2 regions of the Rhizobium sp. 05N430 genome follow, and region 1 is predicted to be linked to the other one. Evidence: predicted binding sites of a transcription regulator. Region 1 holds the regulator's gene; the other holds the start of a gene.

Region 1 (4,050 bases):
ACCGACAAGATGTTCACCAATCCGGACGATCCGCGCACCCAGGACTACATCATGGGCCGCTTCGGCTGATCTTTGGCGTCACGACTTCCGATAGAGACACTCAAGGACATTTCCCATGGCATCGACACATATCTTTTCTGCATATGACGAAGATCTGAAGTTCCTGACCCGCCGCATTTCCGAAATGGGCGGCCTGGCGGAACAGATGGTCTCCGACGCTGTGCGCGCGCTGGTCAACGGCGATGGCGCACTGGCGCAGAAGGTCATCTCCGACGACGTGATCCTCGATCACGCCGAGCGCGAGATCAACGACAAGGCGATCGTCACCATCGCCCGCCGCCAGCCGATGGCGTCGGACCTGCGCGAGATCATGGGTTCGATCCGCATCGCCGCCGACCTCGAGCGCGTCGGCGATCTCGGCAAGAACACCGCCAAGCGCGTCATCGCCGTGCAGAGCACCGGCGTTCCGCGCAAGCTCGGCCGCGGCCTGGAGCATCTCTCCGAACTGGCGCTCGTCCAGCTCAAGGAAGTGCTCGACGTTTACACGACGCGCGCCGCCGACAAGGCGAAGTCGATCCGCGAGCGCGACGAGGAAATCGACGCGATGTACACCTCGCTGTTCCGCGAGCTCCTGACCTACATGATGGAAGATCCGCGCAACATCACCAGCTGCACGCATCTGCTGTTCTGCGCCAAGAACATCGAACGCATCGGCGACCACGCCACCAACATCGCAGAAACCATCTACTACATGGCGACCGGCGCCCAGCCGGAGGGCGAGCGTCCGAAGGACGACACCGCCAACACCGTCGGCGCGGTCACGGAATAATATCCGGACCGGGCCTCAGGAGACAGAACAGAATGATCCCGAGAGTTGCAGTCGTTGAAGACGAAGAAGCACTGAGCGTGCTTCTTCGTTACAATCTCGAAGCCGAAGGTTTCGAGGTCGACACCATCCTGCGCGGCGATGAGGCGGAAATCCGCCTTCAGGAGCGGACGCCGGACCTTCTTATCCTTGATTGGATGCTGCCTGGCGTATCAGGCATCGAGCTTTGCCGTCGGCTGCGCATGCGCCCGGAGACCGAGCGTCTGCCGATCATCATGCTGACGGCGCGCGGCGAGGAAAGCGAACGCGTTCGCGGCCTCTCGACCGGTGCCGACGACTATGTCGTCAAGCCGTTCTCGACGCCCGAGCTCGTCGCTCGCGTCAAGGCGATGCTGCGCCGCGCCAAGCCCGAAGTTCTCTCGACCGTGCTGAAATGCGGCGATATCGAACTCGACCGTGAGACGCACCGCGTTCATCGCAAGACCCGCGAAGTCCGTCTCGGACCGACCGAGTTTCGCCTGCTGGAATTCCTGATGGCCTCTCCCGGCCGCGTCTTCTCGCGCTCGCAGCTTCTGGATGGCGTCTGGGGTCACGACATCTATGTCGACGAGCGCACCGTCGATGTCCATGTCGGCCGTCTGCGCAAGGCGCTGAACTTCTCCAACATGCAGGATGTCATCCGCACCGTTCGCGGCGCTGGATATTCGATGGAAGCTTGAAGCTCTCAGGTATGGGACACAAAAAAACGGGCCGTAAGGCCCGTTTTTCGTTTGTGCTTACCCGGCTCAGTTTGCCCGTGCCGCTGCCCTGCGGCGCTCGTTGACCGGCTGGTAGGCCAGGCGCTGGTGGTAGGTGCAGTAAGGCGAAGAATCCGGGCTTTCGCAGCCGCAGAAGTGGAAATCGTCCTTCAAGGGATCGCCGACCGGCCACTTGCAGGTGCGCTCGGTGAGCTCCGTCAGGCCGAGACGGCGGGAAATCGGGACGATCACGTTCTTGGCGGGACGGTATTCCATCTCCTCCATGACGTCGATCTCGATCTCTTCCTTCAGCATCGTCGCGCCCTGCTGGCGGGTGACCGTACGGGTCGTCGCCAGACGCGATGCGTAGGTTGGGGCGCGGGGTGCTGCCGCCGTACGCTTGGGAGCGCGGGCAGCCGTGGCGTTGCCGCCGGCCTTCGCACGGCCCGGCAGCGCCAGACGGTGAACCTTGCCGATAACGGCGTTACGGCTGACGCCGCCAAGCTGGGCAGCGATCTGGCTCGCGCTCAGCCCTTCGGACCACAGTTTCTTGAGTTTCTCGACCCGCTCGTCTGTCCAGTTCATGCCCTGTGTCTCCGCCGTTTAAGCGTTGCGAAGGCAGAATCCCTCACTGTTTGCCCCGAACGAATCCGGCACAAGAAACGCTTGACTAATTTTGGTGACTAGTTCCGCCGCATGCAGTCTAGTAATTGAGTTTTAACCTAGTGTGAGGCTGACTCCGTGACAAGAGTCGCAGGAATCCGGATGAATCGAATTCGGGGTTTTCCCCAACTTGCTTCCCCTGAGAGTCATTTCTGCAACATTAGCTGTTGATAAAACGCGACATTGCTTGAGCGTCTCTCAGAAGCCACGAAAGCCGCAGTTTTGTTGACATTGCAGTGCGAAAAGTAAATAGTGCCAGTCGCCGCCGAAAGGCGGCATTTTTAATTTTTCGGACCTGGTTTTTTAGCCGGAGTCCGGTTGCCCGTAACGCTGACAGGAGACCGCGCCATGGCTGAAGCCGCGCCGCTATATGATACCTATTCTCGTGCCCCATTGCGGTTCGAGCGAGGTGAAGGCGTGTGGCTGATCACCGAAACTGGCGAACGATATCTGGATTTCGGTGCCGGCGTCGCGGTGACCTCGGTCGGCCACAGCAATCCGCATGTCGTGGATACCCTGAAGGCACAGGCCGACAAGGTCTGGCACCTGTCCAACATCTATGAAATCCCCGGGCAGGAAAAGCTCGCCAGGCGGCTGACGGAGGCGACTTTCGCCGACAAGGTGTTCTTCACCAATTCAGGCGCGGAAGCCCTGGAATGCGCGATCAAGACCGCACGCCGCTACCAGTATTCGAAGGGCCATCCCGAGCGCTTCCATATCATCACGTTCGAAGGCGCCTTCCACGGCCGGACGCTGGCAACGATCGCTGCCGGCGGGCAGGAGAAGTATCTGGAAGGCTTCGGCCCCAAGGCGCCGGGTTTCGACCAGGTGCCCTTCGGTGATATCGACGCCGTCCGCGCCGCAATCACTGATGCGACCGCAGGCATTCTGATCGAGCCGGTTCAGGGCGAGGGTGGCATTCGCCCGGTGACCACCGAGTTCATGAAGGCGCTGCGCGCGCTCTGCGACGAGAAGGGCCTGCTGCTCATTCTCGACGAGGTCCAGACCGGCGTCGGCCGTACCGGTAAGTTCTTTGCCTATGAGTGGTCCGGCGTGACCCCTGATATAATGGCTGTCGCCAAGGGCATCGGTGGCGGCTTCCCGCTCGGCGCCTGCCTGGCAACGGCGGACGCTGCGTCCGGCATGAAGGCCGGCACCCACGGTTCGACTTATGGCGGCAATCCGCTGGCCATGGCCGTCGGCGGCGCCGTACTCGACATCGTCCTTGCCGAAGGCTTCCTGCAACATGTCCGTGATGTGGCTCTGGTCTTCCGCCAGGGCCTCGCGTCGCTCAAGGATCGTTATCCCGACGTCATCGAGGATATCCGCGGCGAAGGTTTGTTGCTCGGCATCAAGGCTGCTGTCCCCTCGACGGAGCTCCTGGCTGCCATCCGCGGCGCGCATCTGCTCGGCGTTCCCGCCGGCGACAACGTCGTGCGCCTGCTGCCGCCTTTGGTCGTCACTGCCGAGGAGGCCCGCGAGGGTCTTGCCCGCATTGAGCAGGCTGCCGAAAGCATTCGCGCATCGAAGGCCAAGAAGACGGCTTGAACGGATAGATGCCTTCCGGGGCAAACAGGTAAGGACGACATGGCTTCCCCCAAACACTTCCTCGATCTTTCGGCGATGAGCTCTGCCGATCTGCGCGTCATCATGGACGACGCGATGCTGCGCAAGCAGGCGTTCAAAGCAGGCAAGGGCGACAAGCCGCTGGCCGGCAAGATGCTGGCGATGATCTTCGAAAAGCCCTCCACCCGGACGCGCGTCTCCTTCGACGTCGGCATGCGCCAGCTGGGCGGTGAGACGCTGTTCCTCTCGGGCACCGAG
Region 2 (4,050 bases), on a different contig from region 1:
GGATCGGTCCCAGCCAGTCGATCAGCGCCGGCTGGACGTAATCCGACATGAAGGGCGCGAAAGTGAAGAGGCCCCACATGCCGTAGATGATCGAGGGAATGCCGGCCAGCAACTCGATCGCGCCGCCGATCGGTCCGCGCAGCCAGCGCGGCGCCACTTCGGTGACGAAGACGGCAATGCCGAGACTGACGGGAACGCCGATCAGCATGGCGAGCGCGGAGGTCACCAGCGTGCCGTAGATCGGCACCAGACCGGCGAAATGCTGAGCAACGGGATCCCATTCGGTGCCGGTGATGAAGCCGAAACCGAAGGTGCGGAAGGCGAGAAGACCGCCCCATGCCATGGAGATTGCCGCCGCCAGGAGTGCGGCGAGAACGAACAGGCCGCAGCCCATCACGATCCAATGGAAAATGCGGTCGCCGTTGGCGCCGTCGCGGCGCTTCACATCCGGCACGACGGCCGGCAGCGATGCCAGTGCTTCACTCATATCGATACTCGACTTGCTTTTGAGGGGGCGTCAAAGCAAACGGGGCAGAAAGCGAATGCTCCCTGCCCCGGCATTTCCAGGACTTAGCCCTTGAAGGAGGCCGTCCAGTAGTCTTCGATCTGCTTCACCAGCGTGGCCGGAAGCGGAACGTAGTCGAGGGAAGAAGCTTCCTTCTGACCGTTCTCGAGTGCCCACTTGAAGAAGGCGAAGGCAGCCTTGGAGCGCGCGGCATCCTTCGGCTCCTTGTACATGATCGCCCAGGTGGTGGCGGTGATCGGCCAGGCCTTTTCGCCCGGAGCGTTGGTCATGATCAGGTAGAAGTCCTGAGCCTTGCCCCATTCGGCGCTGGCAGCAGCAGCCGAGAAGCTATCTGCATTCGGCTTCGGATACTGACCGGAGGCGTTCTGAACGAGAACGAAGGGCAGCTTGTTCTGCAGGGCATAGGCGTATTCGACGTAACCGATCGAATCCTTGACGCGGGTGACGTAGGCAGCGACGCCTTCGTTGCCCTTGCCGCCGATGCCGACCGGCCAGTTGACGGCAGTGCCTTCACCAACCTTGGACTTCCAGTCCGGGTTGACCTTGGAGAAGAAGTTCGTCCAGTTGAACGAAGTGCCCGAACCGTCCGAGCGGTGAACGACGGCGATCTGGCTATCGGGCAGCTTGAGGCCCGGGTTCAGGTCGGCGATCGCCTTGTCGTTCCACTTGGTGATGTTGCCGAGGTAGATGTCGGCGAGAACCTTGCCGGAGAGCTTTAGCTCGCCCGATTTGATCCCCTTGACGTTGATAACGGGAACGATGCCGCCGACGACGACCGGGAACTGGCCGAAGCCGCCAGCGCTGAGGTCTTCAGGCTTCATCGGGGCGTCGGACGCGCCGAAATCGACGGTCGCAGCCTTGATCTGGGCGATACCACCGCCCGAGCCGATCGACTGGTAGTTCAGCTTGTCACCGGTCTGCTTGTTGTAGTCCGCGGACCACTTGGACAGAACCGGATAGACGAAGGTCGAACCGGCGCCGGTAATATCGGCAGCGGAAGCGGACACTGCGAGCGCAGCAACCAGGCCGGCGCCGAGGCAGGCCGAAAGAAGTGTCTTGGTGAGCATATGGTCTCTTCCCTGAATGGAACGAACAATCGACGAGACCGGCGCCATGGAGGGGGTATCCACTGGCAAAGGGCGCTGAAATTCCCGTCGCAAAGGCGGGCTAGGCGCTGCACATTACAGTTTGATGACAGTTCTGCGACAGTTCGAAGTCGGCGGCCGATGCCCCACATAGCGTGCAGGACTGTTCGTTCACTAAATCAAGGATTTAACCTGTAAGGCTCTGTAAACATTACAAAATGTTAATGTCGGACTGCGTTGGTTTGACGCAGCCCGGCAAAAACCGGAGCCTTATGCGATGCCGTAGCGGCTGGCCGGCTTGTTGTGTGAGAGGTTGGGTCCGAGCGCATAGCGGGCGGCGTTCAACGCTTCGAAATCAGCCGGATCCGGTAGCGACGGTATGGTCACGAGTTCACCCTGATCGAAACCGGCAAGGGCCGCATCTACGAGATCGGTGACGTCCATCACCATCGACGGCGGCAGCTGATCAACGGAGCCGCCAGCGCGTTCGAAGATCTCCGTTCGGGTCAGGCCCGGAAGAACAGCCTGAACCTTGACGCCCTTCGGGCTGGCTTCGGCATGGATCGACTGGGTCAGGTTGAGCACAAAGGCCTTGCTGGCATTGTAAGTGCCGTGGAAGCGTTCAGCGAGGAATGCGACCACCGAGGCAATGTTGATGATGGCGCCCTTGCCGCGCTTCGCGAAGGTCTGCGCAGCCGCAACACCCAGCCGATTGACGGCCACGACGTTGATCTCGATCATCGTTTCGAGATAGTCGATATCATCTTCGAGCAATGCGCCTTTAGGGCCGATACCGGCATTGTTGACGAGCAGCGTAATCGCCTCGTCCTCACGCAGACGCTTCTCGACCTTTCGCACGTCTTCCCTGTTCGTCAGATCCGCCTGCAGGACCTCGGCCTTGATGCCGTGAGCGGCGCTGAGCTTTTCAGCCAGGGCATTCAGACGGGCTGCATCACGGGCGACCAGCAGCAGGTCGTATCCGCGCTTTGCGAGACGATCGGCATAGGTGGCGCCGATACCCGAGGAGGCGCCGGTAACGAGAGCTGTACCAAGGGAGGAAGTTGACATCGTGAAATCCTTTTCGATGCGTTGGTAATTAGTGGCATATACCACTATATTGAGATCAACGACATCTTGCGCAAGAGCGCACCGAAGAAATTATCGAAGTCGATTGACGGCCGGCAGCAATCCGGTGACACCGGATCAGGAGAACGACGATGGACGAAAAAATACCGGGCTTCGAAAGCTGGACCGTTTGCAGCAACAGCGCGCTTCGCCGCGCCACCCGCCAGCTCGGGCAGCTCTATGAGGAGGTCTTTGCGCCAAGCGGGCTGAGAGGCACGCAGTTCGGGCTGCTGACGCAGATCCATATGAACGACAAGCCGTCGCTGAAATTCCTGGCCGACGGGCTGGTGATGGACCTCTCCGCTCTCGGGCACACGCTGAAGCCGCTGATCCGGGACGGGCTGGTGGAGTTGGTGCCCGATGAAAAGGACAAGCGCGTCAAACGGGCGACGCTGACCGGGGCCGGACGGGCAAAATGGGAAGAAGCCAACCGTCTCTGGGCCGAAGCACGCGACCGTTTCGAAAACGCCTTCGGCGCTGAAGCGTCGGAAGAATTGCGCAAAACCCTGAACCGCATTTCCTCCCCCGCTTTCGCGGAGAGTTTCAGGCGCTGAGGTTCGGCACTCAGACCCTGATCACATAATCCTTGCGAGTCGTTTCAACGACTTCCCACGTTCCGTTGAAGCCGGGTCTGAGGATCATGCGGTCGCCAGCCTTGAGATGCACCGGTTCGCCGCCGTCTTCGGTGACGATCGAATGGCCTGACAGCACGTTGAAATATTCCCACTCATCGTAGGAGATCCGCCATTTGCCGGGTGTCGCTTCCCAAATGCCGGCATAGAGGCCGCCTTCGGCTTCTTCCAGGTTCCAGGTGCGGAATTGCGGATTGCCGGAAACGATGCGGTCGGCGGCGGGCGCGCCCACTTCGGGCTCAACTGACGCCGGGTCGAATACGAGTTGATGCGGCATGCGGTCTCCTATCGAGCAGATGTCAGAAGCTTGACGCCGAATCCCATGAAAATGAGGCCGGCCATCGCGTCGATGCGTCGGCGTCCCCGCGCATAGGCGCCTGATACGGTAGGGTTTCGCAAGACCGTCAGAACGAAGGTGTACCAAAGCGAGGACACCAGAACCATCGTCACCACGGCCAGAGCGCCATGCACCCAGGAATGGTCGGCAGGCAGGGTGGCGGCAAAGAGACTGGCGACGAAGACGGCCGATTTCGGATTGGCGAGATTGGTTATCAGGCCGGAATAGAAGGCCTGCCGGCTGCTCATGGCGGGGCGGACCACAGGTTCGCCCAGCGTTGCGGACTTGCTGTAGGTCTTCCACAAAAGCTTGGCGCCGAGCCAGAGAAGATAGGCGCCACCGGCG

What was found. The regulator PhoB, encoded in region 1, activates phosphate uptake and scavenging genes when phosphate is short. The targets are predictions, from matches to a motif close to TGTCATNNANCTGTCAT.
Region 2: the regulator PhoB is predicted to act here: its motif matches at 1,707-1,723, upstream of pstS (phosphate ABC transporter substrate-binding protein PstS).

Annotation. Positions count from the first base shown of each region.
Region 1 is NZ_JBFTMO010000003.1:507,025-511,074, reverse strand. It holds gene pstB (phosphate ABC transporter ATP-binding protein PstB) at 1-69, shown strand, start outside; gene phoU (phosphate signaling complex protein PhoU) at 116-829, shown strand; gene phoB (phosphate regulon transcriptional regulator PhoB) at 862-1,545, shown strand; gene AC1DJO_RS09945 (GcrA family cell cycle regulator) at 1,612-2,148, opposite strand; gene AC1DJO_RS09940 (acetylornithine transaminase) at 2,575-3,774, shown strand; gene argF (ornithine carbamoyltransferase) at 3,814-4,050, shown strand, end outside.
Region 2 is NZ_JBFTMO010000014.1:27,879-31,928, reverse strand. It holds gene pstC (phosphate ABC transporter permease subunit PstC) at 1-487, opposite strand, end outside; gene pstS (phosphate ABC transporter substrate-binding protein PstS) at 571-1,593, opposite strand; gene AC1DJO_RS23360 (SDR family NAD(P)-dependent oxidoreductase) at 1,882-2,679, opposite strand; gene AC1DJO_RS23355 (MarR family winged helix-turn-helix transcriptional regulator) at 2,829-3,290, shown strand; gene AC1DJO_RS23350 (cupin domain-containing protein) at 3,301-3,645, opposite strand; gene AC1DJO_RS23345 (LysE family transporter) at 3,654-4,050, opposite strand, start outside.